DNA from 4 places in the Kitasatospora sp. NPDC089797 genome. Region 4 is predicted to be linked to each of the others. Evidence: riboswitches for the same ligand, from Rfam matches in the RefSeq annotation. Region 4 holds a riboswitch; each other region holds the start of a gene.
The links. A riboswitch is a leader RNA that binds a small molecule or an ion and turns the genes downstream of it on or off. The one in region 4 is predicted to bind cobalamin.

Region 1: linked by a shared signal. The riboswitch ahead of AB0O91_RS38325 (prenyltransferase/squalene oxidase repeat-containing protein) and the one ahead of metE (5-methyltetrahydropteroyltriglutamate--homocysteine S-methyltransferase) in region 4 are both predicted to bind cobalamin.
Region 2: linked by a shared signal. The riboswitch ahead of thiI (tRNA uracil 4-sulfurtransferase ThiI) and the one ahead of metE (5-methyltetrahydropteroyltriglutamate--homocysteine S-methyltransferase) in region 4 are both predicted to bind cobalamin.
Region 3: linked by a shared signal. The riboswitch ahead of AB0O91_RS40120 (ABC transporter substrate-binding protein) and the one ahead of metE (5-methyltetrahydropteroyltriglutamate--homocysteine S-methyltransferase) in region 4 are both predicted to bind cobalamin.

The regions. Positions count from the first base shown of each region.
Region 1 covers NZ_JBFBGS010000075.1:12,958-20,396, forward strand. Annotated here, with positions in the region: gene AB0O91_RS38300 (DUF1295 domain-containing protein) at 1-252, shown strand, start outside; gene AB0O91_RS38305 (anti-sigma factor) at 348-1,094, opposite strand; gene AB0O91_RS38310 (sigma-70 family RNA polymerase sigma factor) at 1,091-1,675, opposite strand; gene AB0O91_RS38315 (nuclear transport factor 2 family protein) at 2,099-2,452, shown strand; gene AB0O91_RS38320 (prenyltransferase/squalene oxidase repeat-containing protein) at 2,486-3,904, opposite strand; cobalamin riboswitch at 4,031-4,108, opposite strand; cobalamin riboswitch at 4,195-4,349, shown strand; gene AB0O91_RS38325 (prenyltransferase/squalene oxidase repeat-containing protein) at 4,454-7,399, shown strand; gene AB0O91_RS38330 (hypothetical protein) at 7,396-7,439, shown strand, end outside.
Region 2 covers NZ_JBFBGS010000054.1:40,095-47,533, forward strand. Annotated here, with positions in the region: gene AB0O91_RS33235 (aldehyde dehydrogenase family protein) at 1-283, opposite strand, end outside; gene AB0O91_RS33240 (cytosine permease) at 689-2,170, shown strand; gene AB0O91_RS33245 (short-chain fatty acyl-CoA regulator family protein) at 2,390-3,859, shown strand; cobalamin riboswitch at 3,890-4,141, shown strand; gene thiI (tRNA uracil 4-sulfurtransferase ThiI) at 4,310-5,587, shown strand; gene AB0O91_RS33255 (bifunctional 2-methylcitrate synthase/citrate synthase) at 5,616-6,740, opposite strand; gene prpB (methylisocitrate lyase) at 6,762-7,439, opposite strand, start outside.
Region 3 covers NZ_JBFBGS010000090.1:8,407-15,845, forward strand. Annotated here, with positions in the region: gene AB0O91_RS40110 (ABC transporter ATP-binding protein) at 1-323, opposite strand, end outside; gene AB0O91_RS40115 (iron chelate uptake ABC transporter family permease subunit) at 320-1,399, opposite strand; gene AB0O91_RS40120 (ABC transporter substrate-binding protein) at 1,396-2,451, opposite strand; cobalamin riboswitch at 2,471-2,676, opposite strand; gene AB0O91_RS40125 (GNAT family N-acetyltransferase) at 2,752-3,711, opposite strand; gene AB0O91_RS40130 (MFS transporter) at 3,708-5,078, opposite strand; partial or broken gene AB0O91_RS40135 (amino acid adenylation domain-containing protein) at 5,237-7,439, opposite strand, start outside.
Region 4 covers NZ_JBFBGS010000070.1:17,253-24,691, forward strand. Annotated here, with positions in the region: gene metE (5-methyltetrahydropteroyltriglutamate--homocysteine S-methyltransferase) at 1-1,281, opposite strand, end outside; cobalamin riboswitch at 1,440-1,685, opposite strand; gene AB0O91_RS37425 (HoxN/HupN/NixA family nickel/cobalt transporter) at 1,904-3,013, shown strand; gene AB0O91_RS37430 (cupin domain-containing protein) at 3,080-3,472, opposite strand; gene AB0O91_RS37435 (TetR/AcrR family transcriptional regulator C-terminal domain-containing protein) at 3,600-4,271, shown strand; gene AB0O91_RS37440 (universal stress protein) at 4,452-5,327, shown strand; gene AB0O91_RS37445 (MarR family transcriptional regulator) at 5,370-5,822, opposite strand; gene AB0O91_RS37450 (MFS transporter) at 5,822-7,282, opposite strand.

The DNA of each region.
Region 1 (7,439 bases), on a different contig from region 4:
CACCCGAACTACTTCGGCGACGCCTGCGTCTGGTGGGGGCTGTTCCTGCTGGCCGCCGACACCCCGCTGGGCTGGGCGTTCGTCGGCAGCCCGCTGCTGATGACCTGGCTGCTCGCCTTCGGCAGCGGAAAGCCGCTGCTGGAACGGGCGTTGGGCGCCGATCGGCCCGGCTGGGCCGAGTACGCCGCCCGTACCAGCGGGTTCCTGCCGCTGCCGCCGCGCTCCCCGGCGGGCCGGAAGGGCCGCGGCTGACGTCCCCGGCCCGGCCCGCCACGCGTCCGGTCGTGCCGGGCCGGGCGGGTGGTGGTGCTCCGGCCGGCGGGGGCGGGCCGGAACACCACCGGCTCTCAGGTGAACGCCAGCAGCATGACCGGTGCGCCGCTGGGCTTCGCCGAGCCCCCGGCGGGCTCCACCGTCACGCCGACGCCCTTCGCCCCGCGCAGCGGCCCGGACAGCAGCAGCGCGCCCTCCCCGGAGGGGAGCAGCCCGGCGGGCCGCATCGTCCCGGCGTCGTCGAACCACAGCTCGTAGGTGGTGCCGGCGGCCGGCACCGGCATGCCGGAGGCGAGGAACGCGGCCCGGCCGCGCTCCTGCGACCACACCACCGTGCCCACCCCGGACCCGCCGGTGGCCGACCCGGTGACGGTGCGGGCGTCGGGGGCCGTCAGCAGAGCGGTGAGCCGGTCCGACTCCTGCTGGACGGCGGCGGCGCGGTCGCGCGCCCGCTCCGCCTGCCCGTGCTGCTGCACCGCCAGGGCTCCGGCGCCGGTCGCGACGGCCAGGCAGGCGGCGAGCGCGAACTTCGTCCAGGCGCCCGCGCGTCGGCCGGGGCGGGCCGATCCGGGCCCGGCGGCGGTGCGCGGGGCCTCTTGCCGCACCCCGGGCAGCGCGGCCATCACCCGGACCTTGAGGGCCTCGGGCGGGACGACGGCCCCGGCGCTGCCGAGCCGCGCCAGGGTCGCGGCGAACCCGGCCACCTCCTGGGCGCAGGCCGGGCAGTCGGCCAGGTGGAGCTCGAACGCGGCGCTCTCCTCGGGATCGAGGGCGTGGGCGGCGTAGGCACCGGTCAGGGTGTGCGGGTCGACGGCGCTCATGCGCCCACCCCCAGGCAGTCGCGCAGGCGGATCAGGGCGTCGCGCATCCGGGTCTTGACCGTGCCCAGCGGGGTGCCGAGGACCTCGGCGACCTGCGGGTAGGTGTAGCCGCGGTAGTAGGCGAGGGTCAGCGACTCCCGCTGGAGCTCGGTGAGCGACTTCAGGCAGCGCCGGACCTGCTCGCGCTCCAGCCGGCCCTCGACCTGTTCGGCGACCTCGTCGAAGACCGGGGTGTGGGAGGCGGCGGCCGAGCGCCGGTCGCGGTCGGCGGCGGCCTGCGCGGACCGGACCCGGTCCACCGCCCGGCGGTGGGCGATGGTCAGCACCCACGGCATTACCTCGCCGCGGTCGGCCCGGTAGCGGGCGGCGGTGCGCCACACCTCCAACAGCACCTCCTGCGCCACCTCCTCGGACTGCGCGGGGTCCCGCAGGACCTGCCGCACCAGCCCCAGCACCGGGCCGGAGACCGTGTCGTACAGCCGGGAGAACGCGTCCTGGTCCCCGCGGGCGACGCGGGCGAGGAGATCGGGCAGGTCCGGTCCCGGCCGCCCGGGGCCGGAGAGGTGGACGGCGGCACTCATCCGGCCGCCCGTTCGGGGTCGGCGGGCGCAGGGCCCGGTCGGCGGACGGCGGGCATGGAGGGCCTCCCCAGGGTCGCGGCGGGGGCGGCGGAAGGCCCCGGCCGCTCGGACAGTACGGAACTCACGCGGGGTCTTCGGAGCGGGGCGGCGCCCGGATTGGTCGCCCCGGGCACCGGTCCGCGGGCCGGTCCGGGTGCCCGGTCCCGTGCGGTTGCCGGGCCGTGACCGCCGTCCGTGCCGCCGTCCGCGGTGCTGCCGGGCCGCCGCCCGGCCGGGTGCCGCCCCGGCGGGTTCACTCCTCCGGGTGATCCGCGGATCCGCACCCGCCGGACGCCGGCGTCCGACCGGGCCCTGACCCGGTGCGGCGACCGGATCGCGGAATCACCGGCGCGGCCGGGGGCGGCTGTCGTAGCGTGCCGGGCCATGGACCACGACTACGCCACCCGCTTCGCCCGGGACTGGGCCGCCGCCTGGAACGCCCACGACCTGGAGCGCATCCTCGCCCACTTCACCGAGGACGTCGTCTTCGCCTCGCCCCGGATCGTCGAGCTGATCGGCGACCCGTCCGGCGAGGTGCGCGGCAAGGAGGCGCTGCGGGTCTACTGGGCGAAGGGACTGAAGCACCTGCCCGACCTGCACTTCACCGTGGAGGACGTCCGGGCCTCGGTCGACACGGTCGTCGTCAACTACCGCAACGAGCGCGGCCGGGCGGTCGCCGAGGTGCTCACCTTCCGCGACGGGCTGGTCTGCCGCGGCCTCGGCGCGTACGGGCCGTGACCCCGGGGGGCACGGCCCGTACGGCCGGTGGCGTCAGCTGCCGTAGCGCAGCGAGACGGTGTCGCCGAGGTTGACCGTGGCGGTGCGGTCGGCGGTGATCGACGCGCCGCCGTCGATCGACAGCAGCCAGCTCGAACCGCCCGCGTTGGCAACGCCGTTGAGCGAGGTGATCGGTCCGGCGACGCCGCTGGCCGGGGTGACGGCGGTGACGCAGCCGGCCGGGCTGGCGGTGGCGGCCGCGTCCAGCACGTCGCCGAGGGTCGCCGTGGTGCCGCTCGGGGTGATGGTGACCGCGCAGGGGCGCGGGTTGCCGGTGCCGTCGTCGACGATCAGGGCGAGCCGGGCGGCGGTGCCCGGGGTGAAGCCGGAGGTGGCCACGAACTGGGGCTCACCGGCCGTGACCGGGGTCGGCGGGGTGGCGGTGAAGCCGCCGCCGGCCACGGCGCGCAGGCCGTCGACCGAGGCGTAGGCGCTGGGCGAGGTGTCGGTGGGCTGGTAGCGGAAGCCGCCGCCGGGGTTGAACTGCTGGGCGATCAGGAAGTCCACCGGGGTCTTCCTGAACGGGGCGGGCGAGGTGAAGTCCGCCCCCTGGGGGTCGAATCCGCAGGCGGTGAGGCCGGAGACGGCCCAGCCGTTGGAGTCGGTGTTCACCCCGTACATCGCGTTGAACGCGCCGGTGGAGCCCATCTTGGCCTTGAGGAAGCCCTTCGCGGCGAGGACGGCGCTGTCGGTGTTGGGCACCCCGCCCACGCACAGCGAGGCCATCGCCGCGCCGGTCATGTCGACGTCGCTGGGCTGGCCGAGCGCGGTCGGGTTGCCCGCGGCCTTGCTGTAGTTCCAGCCGCCGTCGGTGTGCTGGTTGGCGCGCACGACGGCGGTGGAGGCGTCCAGCAGCGGCCGGGGCACCCGCTGGGCGCCGGCCTGGGTGCGGGCGCCGCCGAGGGCGAGCAGGGCGAAGACGGTGCCGTTGAAGTTGGCGGAGGGGCCGAAGTAGCCGGGCTCGGCGGTCTGCCAGTACGCGACGGCGTCGGCGATCAGGTTGCGGCCGGGGCCGACCCGGGCCGGGTCTATGCCCGCGGCGTAGGAGTTGAGGATGCCGCGCTCGTAGTCGGTGACCACCGGGCTGGCGTTGGGCCAGGTCGGGGCGGCCAGCTGGTTGCGGTAGACCAGGCGGGCGTTCTTGGTGGCGTCCCCGCCGGGGGTGACGTCGGCGGCGGCGGTGCCGGCGGCGGCGAGGGCGCTGAACGCCCACTCGTTGGACAGGCCGCTGCCCGCGTAGCCGCCGTCCGCGCCCTGGAGGGAGCGCAGGTAGGCGACGCCGTTGGTGACGGAGGTGGTGATCTGGGCCGGGCTCGCGGTGGCCTGGGCCGGGACGGCGCCGGCGAGCGCGGTGCCGGCGGCGGCCAGGGCGGCCACGGCGGTGGCGAGGCCGCGGTGGAGGGTGCGGGTCATGGAAGGGCTCCTGGGGGGTGAGGGGCCCCGACCGTGCCCGTGCGTCGGCGGCGGGGGTGCCGTCGGCGCGAGGGCGGCCGACGCCCGGATCGCGTGGACGGACTTCCGCGGAACAGTGCGGCCGCCGGGCATCCGGGCTCGCGGGTCGACAGCGCCGCCCCGCACACCGTTGCGCGTCAGCCCCGGATTTGCACCGGGTTCCCCCGCTCGGCCGAGCCGGGACCTTACCGCATCGAGTTCGAACGAGCCGTGATGCAGACGATATGACGAAACGTTGACCCCGGTCGGGCGGCCGTGGTCTGATGAAGCGTTTTTCCTCCAGGGGAGTCAGGGGAAGCCGGTTCGAATCCGGCGCTGTCCCGCAACCGTGTGCCCGGCCCGACGAGTTCTGCGAACCCGTCCCGGCGGGCGAGCCGGAATGCCTGCGCCGTGGAGCACGCACGAGCGTCGTCGAGGACTGCGACGCGGTACGGCACAACCCTGCCCGGGGGAGCCCTGCTGCGCCCCCGTGTCCCCGTCCGGCGCCGCAGTCACAGGGGAGTTCGTTCCGTGCCGGTCCACAGACACCGTCCCACCGCGTGGCGGCGGGGAGCCGCCGTCCCGGCGGCCGCCGCCGCGCTCGCGCTCACCGCGGGCAGCCTGGTCCTGACGGCACTGCCCGGCACCCCCGCCCACGCGGACCCGCTGGACCAGTGCACGGCGACCTCCGGAGCCGTCGTCGCGGTCGACTTCGGCCCCTTCGGCGGCGGCGTGGTGCGCGGCTGCGACGCCCACCCCACCACCGGGATGAACCTGCTGCACACCGCCGGGTTCAGCACCACCGGCACCGTGCACGACGGCCCTGCCTTCATCTGCCGGCTCGGCAACCCGGCCTTCCGCGACGGCACCCAGTACCCCACCCCGGACAAGGAGGCCTGCGTCAACACCCCGCAGGCGACCGGCTACTGGTCGTACTGGATCGCCCCGGTCGGGCAGGACCACTGGTCGTACGCCACGCTCGGCGCGATGTCGCAGCGGCCCGCGCCCGGCGAGGTCGAGGCCTGGGTCTACGGCGGCACCGACGTCGGCGGCACCTCCGGGTCCCCGACCTTCACCCCGGACTCGGTCCGGGCCAAGGGCGGAACGGGCGGCTCGCCGTCGCCGACCTCCTCGCCGTCGCCGACCTCCTCGCCCTCGCCGACCTCCTCGCCGTCGCCGAGTGCGACTCCTACTCCGACACCCACGCAGACGCCGAAGCCCCCCAAGGCCGACCTGCCCGCCGCCGCCCGCTGGCTGGTCGCCCAGCTGACCGGCGGCGACCACGTGGCCGACGCCACGGGGAAGACGCCGGACTACGACGCCACCACGGACACCGCCTTCACCCTCGCGGCGGCCGGCGGGCAGGACGACACCCTGCGCAAGGTCGTCGCCTACCTGGCCGCCCACACCGACCAGTTCGCCTTCCCGGGCGGCCCGAAGGCGGCGCCCGTCCCGCGCGCCGTCGCCCAGCTCGCCCTGGTCGCCGAGGTGACCGGCGGCGACCCGCGCGCCTTCGGCGGCCACGACTTGGTCGCCGCGCTCACCGACCACGTCTGCACCGCCCAGGGCAAGCTCGGCGCCTGCACCGCCGCCGGGGACTTCGAGGGCGTCACCTACCCCGTCAACCAGGCCCTCGCCCTGCTCGCCCTGGCCCGGGCCGGCGCCGCCCTGCCGCCGACCGCCGTCGCCCGGCTGACCTCCGCCCAGTGCGCCGACGGCGGCGTCTCCGCCGTGATGATCGCCCCCGGCGACCACTGCGAGGGCGACCCGAGCACCACCGCCCTGACCGCCCTCACCCTGCGCCGGGCCGGCGCCGCGCCCGACGCCGTCAAGCGCGCCGACGCCTGGACCGCCGCCCAGCAGAAGCCCGACGGCGGGGTCTGGCCGTACTCCTGGGCCGGGGCCGCCGACACCTACACCACCGCGCTGGCCGCCCAGGCCCTGCGCGCCGCCGGCCGCACCGACGCCGACGCGGCCGCCACCGGCTGGGTCGCCGCCCGCCAGGTGCCCTCCGGGGGCTTCACCACCGACCCGGCCGGCACCGACGCCGACCCCGCGGCCACCGGACAGGCGGTGCTCGCCCTGGCCGGCACCGACCTCGCGGCGCTCGACCACGACCTCCACCGCAAGCCCGACCTCGCCAAGGGCTCGACCTACCTCACCGACCGGACCCGGCTGATCGGCGGCCGCTACTACGAGGGCTTCACGGGCTTCGCCGACTTCGGCCTGACCATCGACGGCGCCTTCGCCCTCGCCGCCACCGGCACCGACGACGCGGCGCTGGGCCGGATCGCCGACTTCCTGGACCAGCACGGCAAGGACGGCAACGGCCGGACGGTGGACGACTGGACGTACATCGGCACCGAGTACGCCGGCGGCGGCTCGATCGGCAAGGAGGCGCTGCTCGCCGAGGTGGTCGGCCGCGACCCGCGCGCCTTCGGCGGCCAGGACCTGATCGCCGCGCTCGCCACCGTCACCTGCGCCGCGCCCAGCCAGGCCCCCGACACCTCCTGTGCCGCCCAGGGCAACTACCGCAACGCGACCTCGGTGTTCTCCCAGTCGCTCGGCATCATCGCCCAGCTGCGCGCCGGTGACGCCGCCCACGCGGCCGAGCCGGTGCGCTACCTGACCGGCCTCCAGCACGCCGACGGCTCCTGGCCGAGCCTGATCCCGGCCAAGGGCGACTCCGACGTGGACAGCACCGCGATGGCCGCGATGGCCCTCGACCTGGTCGCCGACGATCCGGCCGCCAAGCAGGCCGTGGACCGCGCGGTCGGCTGGATCGCGGGCAAGCAGCTCGCCGACGGCGGCTTCCCGGGCGCCTCCGGCGACTCGACCAACTCGACCGCCCTGGCCGTCCAGGCGTTCTCGCTGCGGGCCGGGCAGTACGGCCCGGCGATCTCGCGGGCCCGGGACTTCCTGGCCGGGCAGCAGAACGACGACGGCGGCTTCAACGTCGCGGCGGCCGGCCAGCGCGGCTCGGACGTCCGGGCCTCGACCCAGGTGCTGGGCGGGACGGTCGGGACGTCCTTCGGCACGCTGAAGCGGCCGGTGGCGCCCGGCACGCCCCAGCCGACCGGGTCGCCGTCCCCGACGCCGACCCCGACCGACTCCCCGAGCCCGACCCCGACCCCGACGCCGTCGCCGACCTCCACGGCCGGTCCGACCGACACCCCCGCGCCGACCGCGACGACCGGGACGTCCGCTCCGGCGGGCACCTCCGGGCCCGCCGGGACGTCCGCCCCGGGCGTGACCGACGCGCCCCCGGCGGGCGCCGGTGACGCCGGTGACGGCGGTGCCCAGGGCGGGGAGGCCCGGCCGGTGGTGGCCGACCCGGCCGCCCCGAACGGCTCCGACCTGGCCCGGACCGGCAGCGACGCCACCCTCCCCGCGCTGCTCGCCCTCGCCCTGCTGCTGGCCGGCGGCAGCGCCGTCGCCGTCTCCCGCGCCCGCCTCGGCCGGGGACGGCACCGGTGAGCCGCCGGCTCGCGGGCGCCCTCGGCGCGCTGGCGCTGAC
Region 2 (7,439 bases), on a different contig from region 4:
TGCCGGGGCCGATGTCCAGCACCACCCGGGCCCGGGCGGCGATCTGCGCCCGCTGCGCCGGGGTGGCCCGGTGGTCGGCCAGCACCACCGAGGCGTCGAGGTGGACGAGCGCGAGCAGCGCGACGACCCATTCCGGCGAATTCGCCCCGCTCATCATCACGCGCGCGCCCGGTCCGATGCCGCGGCGGGCGAGGATTTCGGCGGTGTCGAATACCCGGGCCGTGATTTCTCCGGCCTCCCAGTTGCACCCCTCGGGCGAGACCAGACTCCTGGAAACGGGCACCTTGCGCTCCTCAATACCAGGCGATTCCAGGCGACTATCCCATACCACGGGAACACTGTCGAGACTTCCCGAGAATTCCCCGGGAATGCGTGATGATTGAGCACGAAGTGACGGATGGGGAATGCCGGGGCAAAGTTTTTCGCAAAAGAAGTAATTTAATAAGCATATTGCAGGATGGGGTGACGGGAATCACACCGACCTGGCCCGATCGGCCCGCCCCCGGGCCCGTCGGGCGCCTCCGGGGGTCACCGCCCCGCATCCCACCGGCCGCCCGGCGGCGGACCGATCCTGAACGCAAGTCGGACAAAGTAGGATGGCTGAACTCCCGCGCTACGCGCGAAGAGTTCCATAATTGTTCTACTTTGTCCGATTCATCTCCCGCTTCACACGCACGGAGCCACCCTCATGGACGATCTGTCCACCGCCGACAACGCCGACGGCGCGATAGAGACCCGCGGTATTGAACCCGTCCCCGAGCACGAGCGCCGGGGCAGAGTCCGCGAGCTCTTCCCGACCTGGGTCGCGGCCAACATCAGCGTGCTGCTGCTCACCATGGGTGCGGCCCTGGTCGTGTTCAACCGGCTGAACTTCTGGCAGGTCCTGATCGTCGCCGCGTGCGCCGCCCTGGTCTCCTTCGGGATGGTCGGCGTGCTGTCAGTCTCCGGGAAGTGGGGCGGGGCGCCGGGCGCGACCCTCTCCCGGGCCACCTTCGGGGTGCGCGGGAACCTGTTCCCGGGCGCGATCCTCTGGATCGCCCGGTTCGGCTGGGAGACGATCAACGCGGTCACCGGCGCCTACGCCGTGCTGACCGTCCTCGACCTGCTGTTCGGCGTCAAGAGCAACACCGCGCTGATCGTGGTCACCCTCTTCGCCTTCGTCGCCTGCACCTTCCTGGTCTCCGGGATGGGCCGGAAGGCGCTGAACGTCTGCAACACCTGGTCGACCTACCTGTTCGGCATCTTCAGCGTGCTGGTCCTGGGCTACCTGGTCGCGACCATCCACTGGAACGAGGTCTTCGCCAAGCCCGCCGGCACCACCGCGATGATGATCGCCGGCATCGGGACCATCGCCGCCGGCGGCATCAGCTGGGTCCCCACCGGCCCGGACTTCGCCCGCTACCTGCCCCACCGGGCCTCCGGCAAGAAGATCGTCGGGGTGACCGTCTCCGGCGCCGCCATGGTCGTGGTGCCGATGGTGCTGATGGGCGCCGTCATGGCGGTCGCCTCCCCCGGCCTGGCCGACGCCGCGGACCCGGTCTCCTTCCTGGGCGACCTCCTGCCGACCTGGCTGGCCGTGCCCTACCTGCTGACCGCGATCGTCGGCATGCTGCTGATCAACAGCCTCTCCATGTACTCGGCCGGCTTCACCGCGCAGACCATGGGCGTGAAGCTGCCGCGCGCCATGGCCGTCAGCATCAACGCCGTGATCTCGCTGGTCGGCGGCCTGCTGCTGATGCTGGTCGCGAAGAGCTTCCTGGGCTCCTTCATCACCTTCCTGATCCTCCTCGCCGTCTCCTTCTCGGCCTGGATCGGCGTCTACGCGGTGGACATGTACCGCCGCCGGACGCGGGCCGTGCGCTACGACGCCGAGGCGCTGATGGACACCACCCGGACCAGCCGCTACTGGTACACCGGCGGTTTCTGCTGGCAGGCGATGGTGGCCTGGGTGCTCGCGCTGCTGGCCGGGCTCGCCTTCACCAAGTGCGACTGGTTCGCGGGCCCGCTCTCCGACACCCCGATCGGCCGCTACGGGCTCGCCTGGGCGGCGACCATCGTGATCTCGGCCGCGATCATGGCCGTGCTCCCCACCCCGCGGGAGAACGTCCCGGCCGGTGCCGGGCAGCCCGCCGAGGCCCCGGCGGAGCAGGGCGAGAAGGTCACCGCCTGACCGCACGCACCGACACCCCCGGACCGCCCGGTGGCCGACTCAGCCGAGTCGCCGCCGGGCGGTCCGGCGTTCCGGCCGAGTCGACCGAGTCCGCCACCGGGTGGTCCCGAGCGGTCCCGGCTGCGAATTCCCGACAGGGGCGGGACAGTTCCTGCGAATACTGCGAACCGCGGTCGGTGGTACGTTCGCAGGAACGGGCAGGAAGGGAACGGTACGGCCATGGCACGTCCCACCGGGCGGAAGGTCTACGCCCACGCCAAGCTCCGCCGGCTGCGCCGCGAGCACGGCATGAACCAGGTCGAGCTGGCCCGCGAGCTCGGGATCTCGACCAGCTACCTCAACCAGATCGAGCACAGCCAGCGCCCGCTGACCGCCGCCGTGCTGCTGCGGATCTCCGAGGTGTTCGGGGTCGACCCGGAGTTCTTCTCCGAGGCCGAGGAGGAGCGCCTCGGCACCGACCTGCGCACCGCGCTCGCCGACGAGGCCTGCGGCGGCGCGGTCCCCGCGGAGGAGATCGCCGAAGTCAGCCGGGACCACCCCGAGCTGGCCCGGGCGCTGGTCGCCCTGCACCGCAGCTACCGCGCGGCCCTCGCCCGCGTCGCCGACCTGGGCGAACCCGGCGGCGGGACCGTCGGCGGGGCCATCCGCCCGGCCGAACCCCACGACGAGGTCCGGGACTTCTTCTACGCCCACCACAACCACATAGCCGCCCTGGACGAGGCGGCGGAGCGCACCGCCGAGCAGCTGGCGACCACGACCGCGGGCCGCACCGCCGCCGCGCTGGCCGCCCGGCTCGCCGAGCGGCACGGCGTCCGGGTGGTCGAGGCGGACCGGCAGCCGGCCGACCACCAGCGCGCCGCCGACCTGCGCCGCTACGACCCGGCCACCGGCGCCCTGCACCTCTCCCCCTGGCTCACCGACGGTCGACGCGCCTTCCAACTCGCCACCCAGCTCGCCCTGTTGGAACACCGCCCGCTGCTGGACACGCTGCTGGCGGCGGCCGAGCCCGACCTCACCTCGCCGCAGGCCGTCGACCTCGCCCGGATCGGCCTGGCCAACTACTTCGCCGGCGCCCTGCTGATGCCGTACACCGCCTTCCACGCCGCCGCCGAGGACCTGCGCTACGACATCGAGCTGCTCCAGGCCCGCTTCGGCGTCGGCTTCGAGACGGTCTGCCACCGGCTGAGCACCCTCCAACGCCCCGGCCGGCGCGGGGTGCCGTTCTCCTTCCTGCGCGCCGACCGGGCCGGGAACATCTCCAAGCGCCAGTCCGCCACCGACTTCCACTTCTCCCGCCTGGGCGGCACCTGCCCGCTGTGGACGGTCTACGAGGCCTTCTCCGCCCCCGGCCGGGTCCTCACCCAGGTCGCCGAGATGCCCGACGGCAAGCGCTACTTCTGGATCGCCCGGACCGTCTCGCACGGCGGCCACGGACACCGCGCACCGCGCAGCGAGTTCGCCGTCGCGCTCGGCTGTGAACTGCGCCACGCCCACCGCCTGGTCTACGCCGAGGGCATCGCCCCGAACGCCCCCGGCGCGGCCACCCCGATCGGCCTCGGCTGCCGGATCTGCGAACGCCGCGACTGCGCCCAGCGGGCCCGGCCGCCGGCGGGCGGGCGGCTGCTGGTCGACCCCGACCGGCGCGGCCGGGTGCCGTACCCCGTGCTGGCCGAAGGGCCCGGGGCCTGACCACGGCCCGACCGGGGCCGGGCCCGCCTGTAGGGTTGCCGTGCTGGTGGTTCACCGGGCGCCCCGCGCTCCCGGGGAGGCAAGAGGGAACCCGGTGACGCCGTTCACACGGCCAGTCCGGGACTGCCCCGCAGCGGTGAGCGGGAACGACCGCCGTCATCCGCACTGGGCCCGGGAGACGGGCCCGGGAAGCGACGGCCAGTAGGTGTCCGCCCCGTCGACGTCGACGGCGGCCGGACGGGCCCGCGAGTCCGAAGACCTGCCACCGGTGCGCACGCCGAACGGCGGCGTGCGCGCTCCGGGGCCCCGCGGGAGGGCCGCGTGGCCCTCGTACGGACCCCGGTCCGGCGTGACCGTCAGCCGGCACGCCGCCCCGGACACCGCTGCGCGCGCCGCCGTCCTCCCCGCTCGGCACCCGACCGGGACCACTGGGACGACTGGGACTTCTGCATGGACCACCTGACCGACGGCGCACGGCTGCCCTCGCCCCGCGGCGCCACCGAGCCCTACGGGCCCTGCGTGCTGCTCAAACACGGCGAGGTGGTCCTCAAGGGCCGCAACCGCCAGCGGTTCGTCCAGCGCCTGGAGGACAACCTGCGCGTCGCGCTGCGCGGGATAGGCGGCTCGACCTGGATCAGGACCCCGCATACCATCACCGTGCTCGGCGGGCAGGTGCCCGTCGCGGACCTGGTCGCCCGGGCCCGCACGGTGGTCGGGTTCAGCTCCGTCGAGCCGGCGCTGCGGGTGCCCAGCACGCTGGAGTCCGTCGAGGCCAACGCCCTGGCGGTGCTGCGCGAGGCCTGCGCCGGGCGCACCGGCACCGGCTTCGCCGTCCGGGTCCGGCGCCGGGACAAGGGCTTCGCCCTCACCTCCACCCAACTGGAGCGGCACCTCGGCGCGTTCCTCCAGCCGCGGATCGACGGCCTGCGGGTCGACCTCACCGCGCCCGACGTCACCCTGACCGTGGAGATCGAGCACCGAGAGACCTACGTGTCGGCCGAGCGCCACCCCGGGCTGACCGGGCTGCCGGTCGGGTCCAGCGGGCGGGCGCTGGTGCTGCTGTCCGGCGGCTACGACTCCCCGGTGGCCGCGCACCGGGCCATGCGGCGCGGACTGGCCTGCGACTTCGTGCACTTCAGCGGTGCGCCGTACACCAACCCCTCCTCGGTGTACAAGGCGTACGCCCTGGCCCGCGAGCTCAACCGCTACCAGCCGCCGGGCGAGCTGCACGTCGTCTCCCTCGGCAAGGCCCAGAAGCAGCTGGCCGTCGCGGGCGCCGGGCGCCTCCAGGTGGTCGCCCAGCGCCGGCTGATGGTGCGCACCGCCTGTGCCCTGGCCGGCGCCACCGGGGCCCAGGCCCTGGTCACCGGCGACAGCCTCGGCCAGGTCGCCAGCCAGACCCTCGCCAACCTGGCCGCCGTGGACCAGGCCGCGACGCTGCCGGTGCTGCGCCCGCTGATCGGCTGGGAGAAGCAGGAGATCATCGACCAGGCCCGGGCGCTCGGCACGGCGGAGATATCCGTCCTGCCGGACGAGGACTGCTGCAGCCTGCTCGCCCCGCCCCAGGTGAGCACCGGGGCGCGGCTGGGCCAGCTGCGGGCCGTGGAGAAGCGCCTCGACCTGGACGAGGTGGTCGAGGCGCTGCTCGCGAACGTGCAGGTGATGCGGCCCGGCCAGGAGGACGAGCCCGCGCCGGTCGCCGACGCCGGCTGTTCCGTGCCCTCCTGAGCCCGACCCCGACCCCGGTGCCGGCCCGCTACACGCTGGCCGGGACCGGCCGCTGGCCCGGCCCGTCGTACTGGGCCAGCGGGCGGATCAGGGCGTTGTGGGCGAGCTGTTCGGTGATGTGGGCGGTCCACCCGGTGATCCGGCTCATCACGAAGATCGGGGTGAACACCGGGGTGTCGAAGCCCATCAGGTGGTAGGCCAGCCCGGCCGGGTAGTCGAGGTTGGGGTGGATGCCCTTGCGCTCCAGCATCGCCCGGCGCAGGGCGGCGTGCAGGGCGGCCAGCCGGGCGGCCTCGGGGTCGGCCGAGCCCGCCACCAGGCGGTCCAGGGCGGCCTGCATGATCGGGACCCGGGAGTCCCCGTGCTTGTAGACGCGGTGGCCGAACCCCATGATCTTGCGCTTGGCGGCCAGCGCCTCGTCCAGCCAGTCGGCGGCCCGGGCCGGATCGCCGATCTCGTCCAGCATGTGCATCACGGCCTCGTTGGCGCCGCCGTGCAGCGGGCCCTTGAGCGCGCCGATCGCGGCGGTGACGGCGCTGTAGAGGTCGGAGAGGGTGGAGGTGACCACCCGGGCGGTGAACGTCGAGGCGTTGAAGCTGTGTTCGGCGTACAGCACCAGGGAGATCTCGAAGCAGCGGACCACCTCGGGGGCGGGCACGGTGCCGAAGCACATGTGGAAGAAGTTCTCGGCGTAGCCGAGCTCCGGGTCGGGCGCGATCGGGGCCAGGCCGCGGCGGCGGCGCTGGTCGGCGGCCACCACGGTGGGCAGTTTCGCCAGCAGGGTCAGGGACTTGGCGAGGTGGGGGGCCGGGCGGCCGTCGTCCTCGGTCGGGTCCTCGGCACCGAAGAAGCTGACGGCGGTGCGCAGCACGTCCATCGGGTGGCAGGTCTCGGGCAGCTTGGCCAGGACTTCGGCGGTGGTCCGGTCGAGCGGCCGCAGGGCGCGCTCCCGGGCCCGGAACTCGCGCAGCCGGGCCTCGTCCGGCAGGTCGCCGTACCACAGCAGGTAGGCGGTCTCCTCGAAGGAGCGGTGGGCGGCGAGGTCCTGGACCGGGTAGCCGCGGTAGGTCAGGGAGTTGGTCTCCGGGATGACGGTGGAGATCTCGGTGGTGTCGACGACGACACCGGCGAGGCCGCGATGGATCTCGGACATGGTGCTGGTGCCTCCGGTGCGTCAGGTGCCGGGCGGAAGGGTGAAGTCGAAGACGGCCGAGTCGAAGGCCGCGTACTCCTGGTAGCCGAGGAGTTCGTAGAGCCGGGAGCGGGGCTGCATGCGCGGGAGCAGGGAGGCCTGGGTGCCCTCGGCGGCGATGGTGCGCAGCCCGTCCTCGACCGCGCCCATGGCCAGGCGCAGCAGGGTGACCGGGTAGAGGGCGATGTTGTAGCCCAGCTCCTCCAGGGTGCGGGTGTCCAGCAGCGGGGTCTTGCCGAACTCGGTGAGGTTGGCGAGCAGCGGCACGTCGACCGCCTTGCGGAAGGCCTCGTACTCCGAGAGGTCGGCGAGCGCCTCGGGGAAGATCGCGTCGGCGCCGGCGTCGACGTAGGCCCTGGCCCGGTCGATCGCCGCGTCGAGTCCCTCGACCGAGCGGGCGTCGGTGCGGGCCATCAGCAGGAAGTCCGGGTCGCGCCGGGCGTCCACGGCGGCCCTGATCCGTCGGACCATCTCCTCCCGGGAGGTGATGGTCTTGCCGTCGAGGTGGCCGCAGCGCTTGGGGTTGACCTGGTCCTCCAGGTGCAGGCCGGCCAGCCCGGCGTCCTCCAGGAGCTGGACGGTGCGGGCCGCGTTCATCGGCTCGCCGAAGCCGGTGTCGGCGTCGATCAGGACGGGCAGGTCGGTGACCCGGGTGGTCTG
Region 3 (7,439 bases), on a different contig from region 4:
GTGCGCCCGAGCTCGACGACCTGCCGGACCGACAGCGCCAGCCGGGTGTCCGCCTGCTGTTCCATGAAGGCCACCTGCTGCGCCCGGCGGCGGCCGGAGAGCGCGTGGAGGTCCGCTCCGTCGAGGAGGGCGCGCCCCGCGCTCGGCCGGGTCAGTCCGGCGACGGCGCGCAGCAGGGTGGTCTTCCCGGCGCCGTTGGGCCCGAGCAGGCCGGTGACCCGGCCGGGGGCGAACGCGAGCGTGACGCCGTCCAGCAGCGTGGCCGCGCCGACCCGCACCCCGAGGCCCTCCGCGCGCAGCTCGACGGGGGGCGGCGCGGTCACCGCGGCCCCCCGTCGGCCCGGGCCTGGCGCCAGAGCAGCCAGCCGAAGAAGGGCGCCCCGAGTCCGGCCGTGATGACGCCGACCGGGATCTCCCGGTCGGGGAGGACCGAGCGCGCCAGGACGTCGCTGCCCACCAGGAGGGACGCGCCGACCAGGGCCGACACGGGCAGCAGCAGGGCGTGCCGCGGGCCGCAGAGGAGCCGGACCACGTGCGGGACGACCAGGCCGACGAACCCGATGACACCGGTGTGGGCGACCAGGCACGCGGTCACCAGGGCGGCGGTGGCGACCAGGGCCCAGCGGGTGCGCTCGACGTGGACGCCGAGGGAGCGGGCGGCGGTCTCGCCGAAGGCGAAGGCGTCCAGGTCGCGGGCGGAGGAGGCCAGCACCGCGACGCCGACCACCGCGACCGCGGTCAGGAAGACGGCGGTGGGCCACCGCACGCCGGCGACCGAGCCCAGCGTCCACTCCATGACCCCGCGCGCCGCGTTGCGGTCCCCGAGGACCATGACGACGAACGAGGTGTACGCCCCGCACATCTGCCCCACCGCGATGCCGGCGAGCACCGTTCGGGCGGTCGGCAGCGACCGGGTGCGCGCGCCGGCCAGGGCCAGTACGACGACGGCGGCGAGCAGGGCGCCGGCGAAGGCCGCCGTCGCCACCGCGCCGGTGCCCACGGCGCCGGCCACGCCGACGCCGAGGACGATCACCGTCACCGCGCCGGCGGCGGCCCCCTCCGAGATCCCGAGCAGGAACGGATCGGCCAGGTCGTTCCCGGTCAGCGTCTGCAGCACCGCACCGCAGACCGCGAGGCCGGCGCCGGTGGCGGCCGCCCCGAGGACCCGGGGGAGCCGCAGCTGCCAGACGATCTGGTCGTCCAGCAGGGTCACGTGCGGGTCGGTCAGCCCGAGCCGGCGCAGCACCACGTCGATCACCGTCGGGAGCGGCTCGGGCTGCGAGCCCACGGCCAGGCCGAGCAGCACGGTGGCCAGCAGCAGGGCCGCCCCGACGGTCAGGGCCGCCGTCGCGCGACCCGGACCGGCCGGCCGCACGGCGGGGCGGGGCGCGGAGGTCATGACGCCGGGTGCAGTCGGCCCAACCCGGCGGACACCTTGGCGGCACCGTCGGCGAGCCGCACACCGGGTGTCGACTCCGAGAACGGCACCACCACGAAGGCCTTGCGCTGCACGGCGCCGAGCTTGCTCAGCACAGGGTCGTTCTCCAGGTAGTCGATCTTGGACTGGGCGGTGTCCCAGCCGGCGTCCGCGACCACGATGGCGTCCGGGTCCGCCGCGACGACCTTCTCCCAGCTCACGGTCTGCCAGCCGCCGGGCAGGTCCGCGAAGACGTTGCGGGCACCCACCGCGTCGAGCACCAGCTGGGGTCCGCCGTGCCCGGCGCCGACGAACGGCGTCTTGGTGTCCGAGTCGAACCACAGGACCTTGAGGTCCTTGCCCGCGGCCGTCGCCTTGAACTGCGCCAGCTGCTCCTCCTGCCGGTGCTGGACCTCGGCCGCCCGCTCCGGGACGCCGAAGACCTTGGCGACGTCGTTCAGTTCGCCCCACGCCGCCTGCCACGTCGTCGGCGGCACCTGGCTCTTGTCCGAGCAGCCGAACGGGGACACGTACGACGCGATGCCCTGGCCGCGCAGCTCCTCCCGGGTGCCCGCGACCTTGTCGGTGTAGGCGCTGGCGTAGGAGGCGTACAGGAAGTCGGGACGGGCCGCGAGGAGCTTCTCCTTGGTCGGGTACTTCTCGGAGAGCACCGGGACGGAGTCGTAGGCGGCCTTCCACTGGTCCGGCACGGCGTCGTCGAGGTAGGCGGTGCCGGCCATCCGGGACTGCAGGCCGAGGGCCAGGGCCACCTCGGTGGCGCCCTGGTTGAGCGTCACCAGCCGGGCGGGCGGTGCGCTCACCGTCACGGTGGTCCCGCAGTTGTCCACGCTGACCGGTGCGGCGCTCCCGGTCGCCCCGGCGGAGGCGCTCGGCGCGGGGGCGCCCGCGCAGGCGCCGAGCACGCCGACGGACAGCAGGACGGCGACCGCCCGGCCGACCCGCAGCGGGCCGGAGGGACGGGTGGAACCGGTGGGACGTATCGATCGGGCCGGGTACGGCAGACCGCTGGGCACGTGTTCTCCAAAACCCTCGTGGAACATGTCGCGCCGTGGCCGGTCTCCTGGCTTCCGCATCGACGCGCCGCAGCCGACCTTCCCGGGCGGTTCCTGTGGACCGCCCAGTGGCCCCGACCGCTGGGGGAGCCGGTCGGCGAGGGCCGCGACACTCCGCGGCAACAGTGGCGAGGGCCGCACCGGACTTCGACCGGTTTCCCGTACACCACGGCCTTGGCAAGGTATCAGGCGTGGTCAGCGCGGTTCCGCCCGGTGCGGCGCCGGGGGCCGGGGCGCCGCACCGGGCGGTCCGGTCCGGGGTCAGCGTGCGGAGAGGACCAGGCGGCGGCTGGTGTTCCGGTAGCCGGTGCGGGCGAAGGCGGCGGCCATCGGGGTGTTGGTGAGGTCGGTGTCGGCCAGGATCCGGGTGGCGGCGGCCTCGGTGGCGAGGATGCGGGTGATCCCGGCCAGGATGTCGTCGGCGTAGTGGTGGCCGCGGTGCTCCGGGAGGACGCCGAGGTAGCCGACGACGGGGGCGGCGTGGTTGCGGGAGGGGATGCCGAAGCCGACCGGCTCGCCGCCGGGGGTGCGGGCGACCCGCCACCAGGAGCGGTCGCCGGGCATGGTGTCGCGGTAGAAGGCGACGTCGGCCCGGGCCTGGGCCTCGGCGCCGAGGCGTTCGGCCTCCTTGCGGGTGTCGGTGTCCAGGGTGTCGACCAGGACCCGGCGGAACAGCTCGACGAAGACCTCGTCGTCGGGCTCCGGCTGGAGGAGCAGACGGCCGGACGGCTCCGGGACGCCGGCCGGGGGCGTCCACTCGAAGCGCAGGCGTTCCAGGCTCACCGGGAGGCCGGCCCGGCCGGCCGCGTCCCGGCGCCAGGCCACGGCCGCGGCCGTGTCGGGGCGGTCGCGCCAGTCGCCGGGCAGCATCAGGTGGTAGTCCGGGGCGGTGTCCGCGCCGGCCGTGGCGTAGGCGGTGTGGGCGGTGGTGAGCAGCCGTGCGGCCAGGTCGGTGCGGTCGGCCGCGGACCGGACCGACGGGTGGACGAACACGCCGTCGAGGGCGGAGGGCAGGCCGTCGTCCGGGTCGCCCCACCAGACGGCGAGCGCGAGCGGGGGGCCGTCGGGGGTGTGCCGGGCGGTCCAGGTCCACTCGGGGCGGTACTCGCCGGTGGCGAGCCGGGACCGGTAGGTGTCGGCGGTCAGGGCCACGCCGGGGTCGGGGGTGATCAGCGGGAGGATGCGGTCGAGGTCGGCGGCCTCGGTGGGACGGACGGTCATGTCGGCTCCGGATCGGTGGAGTTGGCGGGTGTGGCGTGAACGGGGATCCTGGTGGGGGGTGTTCCATCGCACACGACCGGGTCGGGGGATGGCAAGGGCTCGACGGTGTGACGCCGTCCGACCAGGCCGACGACGGCGAGGAACAGGCCGGTGAGGCAGAGCAGCAGGGCGCTGCCGCGGTCCCGGGCGGTGCCCAGGAGTCGGCCGAGGGTGGGGCCGAGCGGGCCGTCCGGGGCGACCAGCGGTTCGCAGACCCGGGAGGCGAGCGGCCCGGCCAGCAGGTAGCCGAGGAGGGTGCCGCCCTGGGTGAACATCCGGCGCAGGGCGAAGACCCGCCCCTGGGCCTCGGCCGCGACGGCGGACTGCCAGAGCACCTGGGAGCAGCTGGTCACCACCGGGAGGCCGAGGAAGAAGGTGAACGCGGCCGCGGCCAGGGCGCCCGGCTGCGGGTGCAGGCCGGCGGCCAGGACGGCACCGCCGCTGAGGACGGTGGCCGCGGTGACCCAGGTCAGTGGTCGGCGCGGGCCGGACCAGACCGACATCACGACGCTGCCCAGGGCCAGGCCGAGGCCGCCGGAGGTGCTGACCATGGCGACGGCGGCGTTCTGTTCGGCGGCCGGGGTGGCGGCCAGGACGAGGGGCAGCAGCAGGGCGGTGGCGGCGGCCTCGGCGCCGTTCAGCACGGTGACCACGCGGAGCAGGTGCCGCAGGCCCGGTTGGCCGGTGAGGATGCGTCGGCCGTGCGCCAACTCGGCTCTCCAGCCGACGCGTTGTCGGGTGGGATGGGCCGGCCCGGGCGGCCGGCCGGCCGGTTCGGGGAAGCGGGCGAGCAGCAGGGTGAGCAGGCCCAGCGCGAAGGAGACGACGTCGATCACCAGGACGGCGCGCAGCCCGCCCGCGCCGAGCAGCACGGCGGCGAGCATCGGGCCGAGCAACTGGGCGGCGGCCAGGGCGGTCTGGGTCATCGCGCCGGCCCGGCCGCGCTGCTCGGGCCGGACCATCCCGGTCACCGCGGCGGCGAGCGCGGGCCACTGGAAGGCGGCGCAGCAGGACTCCACGACGGTGGTCGCGTACACCTGCCAGACGGCCAGGTGGCCGGTCGTCTCGGCGGCGGTCAGGGCGACGGCGGTGAGCATGGCGGCGGTGTCCGCGCAGAGCAGGACGGTGCGGCGGCGGTAGCGGTCGACGAGGACGCCGGCGGCGGGGGCGGCCAGCATGCCGGGGGCGAAGCCGAGCAGCAGGCCGGTGGCGAACTGGGTGACGGAGCCGGTCTGTTGGTAGATCCACAGGCCGAGGGCGAAGCCGGAGACGCTGGAGCCGAGGGCGGTGAGCAGCCGTCCGGCCCAGACGAGCAGGAACGTGGTCACGGGGCCTCCGGGGGCGGTGGGCTTGGGGACAGGTGCATGACAGGGCTCCGGGTGGTGGTGGAGGAGGTGGCGGAGGGCGGCGGGCGGCGGGCGGCGGGTGTGCGGCCCGGGGGGTGGGGGGGGCGGGGGGGGGCCCCCCCCACCACCGGGCGGGCGGCTCAGCGCAGGCGGTCGGCCAGGATCGGCCCGATCACGTCCAGCGCCTCGGGCGTGGTGAGGCGGCTGTGCGGGATGTCGAGCGGGTGGTTCTCGATCGGGCCGTCCACGTGGGCGGTCCACAGGTCGGTCAGCGGTGCGCCGTCCGCGCCCCGGCCGGGCAGGGCCTCGAAGAACAGCACCGGGCCCCGGTAGCGGCCCGGGTCCTCGCCGGCGGCCAGCGCGAGGTTGTTGGCGGTCACCCGCACCAACCGGCCGAGCGCCGCCGGGTCCAGCCCGGCCAGCACGCTGCCGCGCTCCCGCAGCAGCTCCAGCACGGCGTCGGCGGCGGGGAGCCCGGCCCCGAGCGGCCCGCTGCCGTCCTCCGGCGCGGTCCCGTCCTCCGGCGCGGTGGCCGCCAGGGCGGTCAGCTCGTCGACGTCCAGGCCGTCCAGCGCGAGCGCGAGGATCTCCGCGTCGCTGGGGCGTCCGGCGTGCCGGAAGCGGCCGGTGGGGTGCGCGTCGAGCATCGCCAGCAGGGCCACCTCCTCGCCGGCCGCCTGGAGTTGGCGGGCCAGCTCGTGGGCCACCGTGCCGCCGAAGGACCAGCCGAGCAGGTGGTACGGGCCGCTGGGCTGCACCTCGCGGATCAGCCGCAGGTAGTCCGCGGCCATCTCGGGGACGCTGCCCGGCAGTTCACCGTCGCCGTCCAGCCCGCGGGCCTGGAGCGCGAGGACCGGCCGGTCGCGGTCCAGGTGGCGGACCAGACCGGAGTAGCACCAGCCCAGTCCGCCGCCGGGGTGCACCGCGAACAGCGGCGGGCGGCTGCCGCCGGTGCGCAGCGGCAGCAACCGGCCGAGCCCGTTGCCGGATTCGGCGCCGCCGTCGGCGTCGAGGCGCTCGGCCAGCCGGGCCACGGTGGGGGTCTCGAACAGGGCCCGCAGGCCGATCCGGACGCCCAGTTCGTCCTGGATCCGGGCGGTCAGCCGGGCGGCGAGCAGGGAGTGCCCGCCGAGGTCGAAGAAGTTGTCGTCGATGCCGACCCGCTCCACCCCGAGGGTGGCGGCGAAGAGTCCGCAGAGCACCGACTCGCGGGGGGTGCGCGGGGTCCGGCCGCTGGGGCCGCCGGTCGCGGCCGGCGCCGGCAGGGCGCGGCGGTCGAGCTTGCCGTTGGGGGTGAGCGGGAGGGTGTCCAGCAGCACGACGGCGGACGGCACGAGGTGGGCGGGCAGCTGGGCGGCGGCGGAGGCGCGCAGGTCGGCCGGGTCCGGCGCGGCGCCGTCGGACGGGACGAGGTAGGCGACGAGCCGCTGGTCGCCGGGCTGGTCCTCGCGGAGCAGGACGGCGGCCTGGAGGACGTCGGGGCGGTTGGTGAAGTGGGTCTCGATCTCGGCGGGTTCGATCCGGAAGCCGCGCAGCTTGATCTGGTCGTCGGTGCGGCCGAGGAACTCGAGCCGGCCCTCGCCGTGCTCGTCCTGGCGCCAGCGGCCGAGGTCGCCGGTGCGGTACATCCGGGCGCCGGGCGCGCCGAACGGGTCGGGCAGGAAGCGCTCGGCGGTCAGGGCCGGGCGGCCGAGGTAGCCGCGGGTCACCAGGTCGCCGGCGATGAAGAGTTCACCGCCGACGCCGATCGGCAGCGCGCGCAGCGCCTCGTCCAGGACGTACATCCGGGTGTTCCAGATCGGCCGTCCGATGGTGATCACCCCGGAGGGGGCGGTGTCGCCGGGTGCGATCCGGAACTCGGTGCAGCCGACGGTGGTCTCGGTCGGACCGTACTCGTTGATCACGGTGGCGCCCGGGTGGCGGCGGCGCCACTCGTCCAGGACCTCGCCCATCAGCGACTCGCCGCCGAGCACCAGTTGCTCGCTGGGGGAGAAGCGCTCGGGCAGCGCGGTCAGCAGGGCCAGGTGGCTCGGGGTGGCCTTGACGAACGTCGGGCGGTCGAACTCCCGTGCCGTGGGAGCCTGGTCGTCCAGCTCGATCAGCTGGACGGTGCCGCCGCTGGTGAGCGGGGCGAACAGGCCGGTCACGGTGAGGTCGAAGGACACCGGCGAGTGGACCAGCGCCCGGTCGGCCACGCTGCCGTAGGCCTCGCGGGCCCAGGCCAGGTAGGCGTCCAGCGAGTGGTGCTCGACCACGACGCCCTTGGGGCGCCCGGTGGAGCCGGAGGTGTAGATGACGTAGGCCGGGTTGCGCAGCGACAGCGGCGCGGAGCGGTCGTCGTCG
Region 4 (7,439 bases):
CTGCGGGTAGGCCTGGGCGCGGCGGGCGTCGGCCTCGGTGACGGCGGCGGTGCGGGCGCGCACCGCCGGGTCGTGGGTGATCGGCGAGTTGGCGCGCGAGGCCAGGTCGGCGCGGTTGGCGGCGAGTTCGGCGGTGACCGCGCCGGTGCCCTCCCGCAGGCCGCGGGCCAGCAGGGCGGTCTCGACGGCCTTCTGCTGGGCGAAGGCGAGCCAGCGGGCGATCTGCGGGTCGATGTCGCGCTCGGCGGCGGCGTCGATCGGCACGTGCAGCAGGGAGCAGGACGGGGCGACGTCGACCCGGTCGGCCAGGCCGAGCAGGGTCGCCAGGGTGGCCAGCGACTTCTCCAGGTCGTTGATCCAGATGTTGCGGCCGTCGACCACGCCCGCGACCAGTCGCTTGCCGGGCAGGCCCCCGGCCGCGGCCAGGTCGTCCAGGTTGCCCGCGGCCGGGCCGGTGAAGTCCAGCGCCAGGCCCTCGACGGGGGCCTTGGCGAGCACCGGCAGGGCGTCGCCCAGGCGGTCGAAGTAGCTCGCCACCAGCAGCTTGGGCCGGTCGGTGAGGGCGCCGAGCTCGCGGTAGACGCGGGCGGCGGCGTTCAGTTCGGCCGGGGTGCGGTCCTGCACCAGGGCGGGTTCGTCCAGCTGCACCCACTCGGCGCCGGCGGCCTTGAGCGCGGCCAGCAGCTCGGCGTAGACCGGCAGCAGCCGGTCCAGCAGGGTGATCGGCTGGAAGTCCTCGGCCACCCCGGGGGCGGGCTTGGCGAGCAGCAGGTAGGTGACCGGGCCGACCAGCACCGGCCGGGCGGTGTGGCCGAGCGCGAGCGCCTCGCGCAGCTCGCCGACCGGCTTGGCCGGGTTCGCCGCGAAGGCGGTGTCCGGGCCCAACTCCGGGACGAGGTAGTGGTAGTTGGTGTCGAACCACTTGGTCATCTCGAGCGGCGCGACATCCTGGTTGCCGCGGGCCATCGCGAAGTAGCCGTCCAGCGGGTCGGCGTCGACGGCGTCCCGGTGCCGGGCCGGGATCGCCCCGACGGCCACCGAGGCGTCCAACACGTGGTCGTAGAACGAGAAGTCGCCGGTCGGTACCTCGCCGATGCCCGCCTCGACGAGCGCGGCCCAGTTCTCCCTGCGCAGTTCGGCGGCGGTCTGCTGGAGCGACTCGGCCGTGACCGCGCCCTTCCAGTAGCCCTCGATCGCCTTCTTCAGTTCCCGGTTACGACCCTGGCGGGGGTAACCGTAAGCGGTGGCCACGGTCGCCGCGGCTGCGGACTTCGCTGTCAAGGGACTCTCCTTCGCGAGCCTGATTCCTCATGGTCCCGGGGACGGCACGGGGGCGCGAAGGGATGACGTACCGCACGGACGACCGTGCACGGGCACGGCTCCGCCTGGTATGTACGCCGACCCGCCCTCGAGGTCACCGGATGGCCGCGCGCGAACTCGGTCGCGCACGGACAGCGGGCAGGTCTTCGGACTCGCGGGCACGACCGACCTCCGTGGAGACGAAGGGCGGACACCTAGTGGCCGTCGCTTCCCAGACCCGTCCCGGGTCCAGTGCGTATGACGGCGGTCGTTCCCGCTCACCGCTGCGGGGCAGTCCCGGACTGGCCGTGTGAAAGGCGTCACCGGGTTCCCTCTTACGACGCCCCGTCTGGCGGACGGGGCGAACCAGCTGTACGGGCAAGCCTAGAGGCAATCTCCTGGAGCCGGGCCAGTGAATCACTCGATCGTCCGCATGGTGAGACGACGTCAGCGCGGCGGCGCTTCGCCCCCGAAGTCCCGGTTTTGCCTTATTGCAACCTCTTCGCAGCTGCAAACGCTTGTCGACCGAACGAGCGAGCCCCTACGGTGTTCCCCGCGTTCCCCGGGGGGCGCCCCCATCGAGGAACCGGAAAGGCCCGCACGCATGACCCTCACCGAAGAACCCCCGTCGTCCTCCCTGCCGCTGCCGCCCCGTTGGCAGCGCGGGGACACCGTCCGCACCGCCGCCCTGCTCGGCGTGATCGTCGCCATGCACGTGGTCGCCTTCGGCATGCTGTTCCTGCTGGTCGCGCCGAACCACTACACCATCGGCACCCAGACCTTCGGCGTCGGGCTCGGCATCACCGCCTACACCCTCGGCATGCGGCACGCCTTCGACGCCGACCACATCGCCGCGATCGACAACACCACCCGCAAGCTGATGGCCGACGGCCAGCGGCCGGTGTCGGTCGGCTTCTGGTTCGCGCTCGGCCACTCCACCATCGTCATGGCGATGGCCGCCCTGGTCGCCGGCGGCGCCCAGATCGTCGGCACCCTGGTGGACGACCAGTCCGCCACCCACCAGTGGCTGGGCGTCATCGGCACCAGCGTCTCCGGCACCTTCCTCTACCTGATCGCCGCGCTCAACCTGTTCGCACTGGCCGGCATCTACCGGGTGTACAAGGCCATGCGGGCCGGGCAGTACGACGAGAAGCAGTTGGAGAAGCACCTCGACGAGCGCGGCTTCATGAACCGCATCCTCGGCAGGCTCACCAAGTCCATCCGCCGCCCCGGCCAGATGTACCCGGTCGGAGTGCTGTTCGGCCTCGGCTTCGACACCGCCACCGAGGTCGCCCTGATGGCCATGGCCGGTTCCGGCGCCGCCTCCGGCCTGCCCTGGTACGCCATCATCTGCCTGCCGCTGCTGTTCGCCTGCGGCATGAGCCTGTTCGACACCCTCGACGGCACCTTCATGAACTTCGCCTACCACTGGGCGTTCTCCAACCCGGTCCGCAAGGTCTACTACAACCTCACCATCACCGGCCTCTCCATCGCGGTCGCCTTCGTCATCGGCACCATCGAGCTGGTCAGCGTGCTGCACGAGAAGCTCGACCTGACCGACCCGGTCACCGGCTGGATCTCCGACATCAGCCTGGACAACGTCGGCTACCTGCTGGTCGCCATGTTCGTGGTGGTCTGGGCCTGCGCCCTGGCCTACTGGCGCTTCAGCAACGTCGAGCGGCGCTGGGCCGCCCGGGTCGACGCCCAGGACTGACCCACGCGCAGGCACGGCGAACGGGCCCGGCGGACTTCCTGTCCGCCGGGCCCGCGGCGTTCCCGGTCAGCGCCGCTCCAGCCGGGTCCCGCTGCGCAGGGTGATCGACATCAGGTCGCTGGGGCCGTCGAGTTCCAGCCGGTGCCAGCGGCCGCGCGGGACGACCACGGCGTTGCCCGCCCCCAGCCGGACCGTCTCCTCCTCGGCGCCGTCCTCGACCGGCCGGAAGAACACCCGGACACCGCCGGCCAGGCAGCACACCGCCTCGTCCGCCTCCGGGTGCATCTCCCAGTGGTCGGCGTGGACGTCGGCGTCGGTCTCCACGTGGAAGGTCGCCAGGTGCCAGGTGCCGGGGTCGCCGTCGACCGTCCGGCGCCCGGCGGCCCGGACCCCGCCGTCGGTCCGGATGTGCAGCGCCGCGGCGAACAGGTCGACGGCGGCGATCGGGGTGGTGGTCATGAGCGGGTTCCTTCCGGTCGGGATGCGGTGCGGGGTCCCCCGAGGCAGTTTCTATACGCGTAAGGAAACTACCTCCGGAGGCTCACCGCTGTCGAGCCGCCCGTACCCGGCGGGGCATGATGAGCGCATGCAGCAGCCCTCCCCCGCCCCCCGCAGGGCCCCCGGCCGGCCTCCCCGCATCTCCCGGGAGGAGGTCGTCGGGACGGCCCGGCGGATCGTGGCCGAGGAGGGCGTCGGGAAACTGACGATGCGCCGCCTGGCCACCGACATCGGCAGTACGCCGATGGCGCTCTACCACCACGTCCGCAACAAGGAGGAGCTGCTCGTCCTGCTGCTGGACGACTACGCCGCCCGCACCCTCCGGCCCGTCGAGCTGCCCGCCGACCCGCGCGAACGGGTCCTCGCCGCGGCCGCCGCGATCCACGACGCGCTCGCCGCCTGCCCCTGGATCGTCGAAGTGCTGGCCGCCGACGACCTGTTCTCCACCCACGCGCTCTGGTTCGTCGAGCGGATCGTCGACGGGCTGGTCGACTGCGGCCTGACCCCGGAGCGCGCCGTCCAGGGCTACCGGGCGATCTGGTACTACACCGCCGGGGAGATCGTGGTCCGCACGACCGCCGCCCGGCGCCGGGCCGACGACGACCGCCCGACCTACCGGGAGCAGGTCTTCACCGGCCTCGACCCGGCCCGGCACCCCCGCCTCGCCCAGGTCGCCGACCACTGGGAGGACCTCACCGCCCGGGACACCTACCGCGACGGGCTGCGCGCCCTGGTCGCCGGCCTGCTCGCCGCGGGCTGAACCGCCCCCGGCCGGACGCCCGGGCCCGCACGCCCGACCGGCCCCGCCGACGACGGGCCGCCACCGGCGCCCCGGGAGGCGCCGACCCCGGCCACCGCCGATACTGGGGCGGCGACCCGAGGCGAGCCCGGCGGCCGGTAGCGGCCGCGGCCCGGCGCCGCCGAACCCGAGGAGCGTGCCGTGACCGGACCCTCCGTACCCGAATCAGCCACCGGCCCCGTCGTGGTCGGCTTCGACGGCTCCCCCGAGAGCCTGACCGCCACCGAGTGGGCCGCCCACGAGGCACGGCGCCGCGGCGTCCCGCTGGAAGTGCTGGAGGCCCGGCCGGCGCACGGGCGGGACGCGGCCGTCAGCGACCAGGCCCACCAGCGGGCCCTGGCCCACCTCGCCGAGCGCGAGTCCGCGCTGCGCGTCCTGGCGCCCGAGGTCCCGGTCTCCTCCACCCCGGTGTCCGCCGACCCGGTCGAGGCCCTGGAGGCCGCCTCGCAGCACGCCGCCCTGCTGGTGCTCGGCTCGCGCGGACTGGGCGCCCTGCGCGGCTTCCTGGTCGGGTCGGTCAGCCAGGAGGTGCTGCGCCGCTCCGCCTGCCCGGTGGTGCTGGTCCGCGCCCGGGAGGACGAACCGGCCGGCCCGGTCACCGTCGGCATCGACCTGGCCCACCCCACCGACCACGTGCTGGGCTTCGCCTTCCGGGCCGCCGCCCTGCGCGCGGCCCCGCTGCGCGTCGTCCACGTCTGGTCCCCGCCGGCCGGCAGCGAGTACATGGCCTTCGACGCCATCGGCGGGCTGGAGGGCGAGCTGGCCGGCGTCGAGTGGAACGGCCTCGCCGAGACCCTGGACCCCTGGCGGACCCGCTACCCGGACGTCGGGGTGAGCGCCGACCTGGTGCGCGGCAAGCCCACCGTCGACCTCGTCGACGCGGCCTCGGCCGCCTCCCTCCTCGTCATCGGCCGCCGGCTGCGCCACCTGCCGCTGCGCCACCACCACCTGGGCCCGGTCGCCCACGCCGCGATCCACCACGTGCACTGCCCGGTCGCCGTCGTCCCCTACGGCTGACGGGCCCGGGCCCCGCGGGCGCGGCCGGGGCCCCCGCGGGGATCAGCCCAGGAGCTTCGCCAGCACCCGGTCGAGCGCGCGGATGTCCTCCGCCGGCAGCGCGAGCAGGGCGTCCGGCGGGGTGGTGAGGATTCCGGTGGCCAGCGCCGCCTTCGCCTCGCCCTCCTCGGTGAGGTGGACCAGCTTGGAGCGCCGGTCGGCGGGGTTGGTGATGCGCTCGGCCAGGCCGCGCCGCACCAGGTCGTCCACGATCACGGTGGTGTACGGCGGGTCGGCGGTCAGGCGTTCGGCCAGTTCCCGCAGGGTGATCGGGCCGGCGGCGAGGCGGCGCAGGGCCCGGACCCGGCCGAAGCTCATGCCGAGGGCGTCGGCGACGGCCTTGCGGCGGTTGTGGCGCTCCAGCACGAGCACGTTCATCCCCTGCCAGACCCGGCCCGCCAGCTCGGGGTCGGCCGCACCCGCCTCCGGGTGTCCGCCGGTGTGGGGGGCGTCCATCAGGCGTCCACCTTCTCCTTCGCCGTCCTGGTTCCGGCGCCGACCTCCTCGGCGGCGAGCCGCGCCGCCGTGCGCTCGGCCGTCGCCCGGGCCCAGCGGCCGGAAGTGAGCGTACCGGCGACCAGCACGGCGACGCCGCAACCGGCGATGATCCACCAGGCCGTCCGGGCCGCCCCGACGAAGGCCGCCGGGCCGGCGTCGGCCGCGCCGGCCATCAGGGCGCCGATCACGGCCACGCCCAGCGACTGGCCGACCTGCCGGCTGGTGGAGGCGACGGCCGCCGCCACGCCCGCCTGCGCACGCGGCATCCCCGACACGGCGGTGTTCGTGATGGGCGCGTTGACCAGGCCGAAGCCGATGCCGAAGAGCAGGAAGGCGAGCACGAGCAGGCCGGTCGGCAGGTGCTCGGAGTAGCCGACCGCCTGGAGCACGGCGCTCGCGCTCAGGGCCGTCCCGGCCAGCAGCAGCGGGGTGCGCGGCCCCCGGGCGGCCACCATCCGGCCGGACAACGGCCCCGTCACGAGCGCCATGACGGCCATCGGCAGCATGAACAGCCCCGCGTGCAGCGGGTCGAGCCGCCGGACGTCCTGGAGGTAGAGGGAGCTGACGAACAGGAAGCCGCCGAGTCCGGCGAAGGCGGCGACCGCGATCACGGTGGCCCCCGCGAAGGGCGCGGAGCGGAAGAACCGGAGGTCGATCAGCGGGTCCGTGCGCCGGGGCTCGTACCTGAGCAGGCCCAGCAGCGCGACCACGGCCAGCGCCGCGCAGCCGAGCACCACGGGCGAGGTCCAGCCGCGCTGCGGCGACTCGATGATCGCGTAGGTGAGCCCGGCGAGCAGCACCACGACCAGCAGCTGGCCGACCGGGTCCGCCCGGCGCGGGCGGGCCGCCCGCGACTCCGGGACGTACCGGCCGGTCAGGAAGAGCGCGGCGAGCCCGACCGGGACGTTGATCCAGAAGATCGCGCGCCAGCCGGCCGACTCCACCAGCGCCCCGCCGATGAGGGGCCCGGCCGCCATGCTGATGCCCACGACACCGCCCCAGACGCCTATCGCCTTGGCGCGTTGGCGGGAGTCGGTGAAGGTGTTGCTGATGATCGACATGGCGACGGGGTTGAGCATCGATCCGCCGACCGCCTGGAGCATCCGCGCCGCGATCAGCCAGCCGAGCCCGGGGGCCAGGCTGCACAGCAGGGACGCCGCGCTGAACACCACCAGCCCGATCCGGAACACCCGGCGCCGCCCGATCCGGTCGGCGGTCGAGCCGGAGAGCATCAGCAGGCTCGCCAGCACCAGGGTGTAGGCGTCGATCGTCCACTGCAGCCCGGACACCGAGGTGTGCAGGTCGCTCCGGATGGCGGGCAGGGCCACGTTCAGGATGGTGACGTCGAGGCTGACCATCAGCAGGCTCAGACAGCAGATGGCGAGCACGAGCCACGGCCGTGGCCGGGCGTCGGACATGAGGGCGCTCCCAGGATTGATTGTGTTGCTGTCATCATTGTGTCCCTACAACTAAACCGGCGGCAACCCTCCCCCGGGAGGGCCGAGGCGCCCGCGCCCCGACCGCACGTCCGGAAGTGCCCTCCTCCTCCGGGCGAACTCCCGATATAACGGGGGC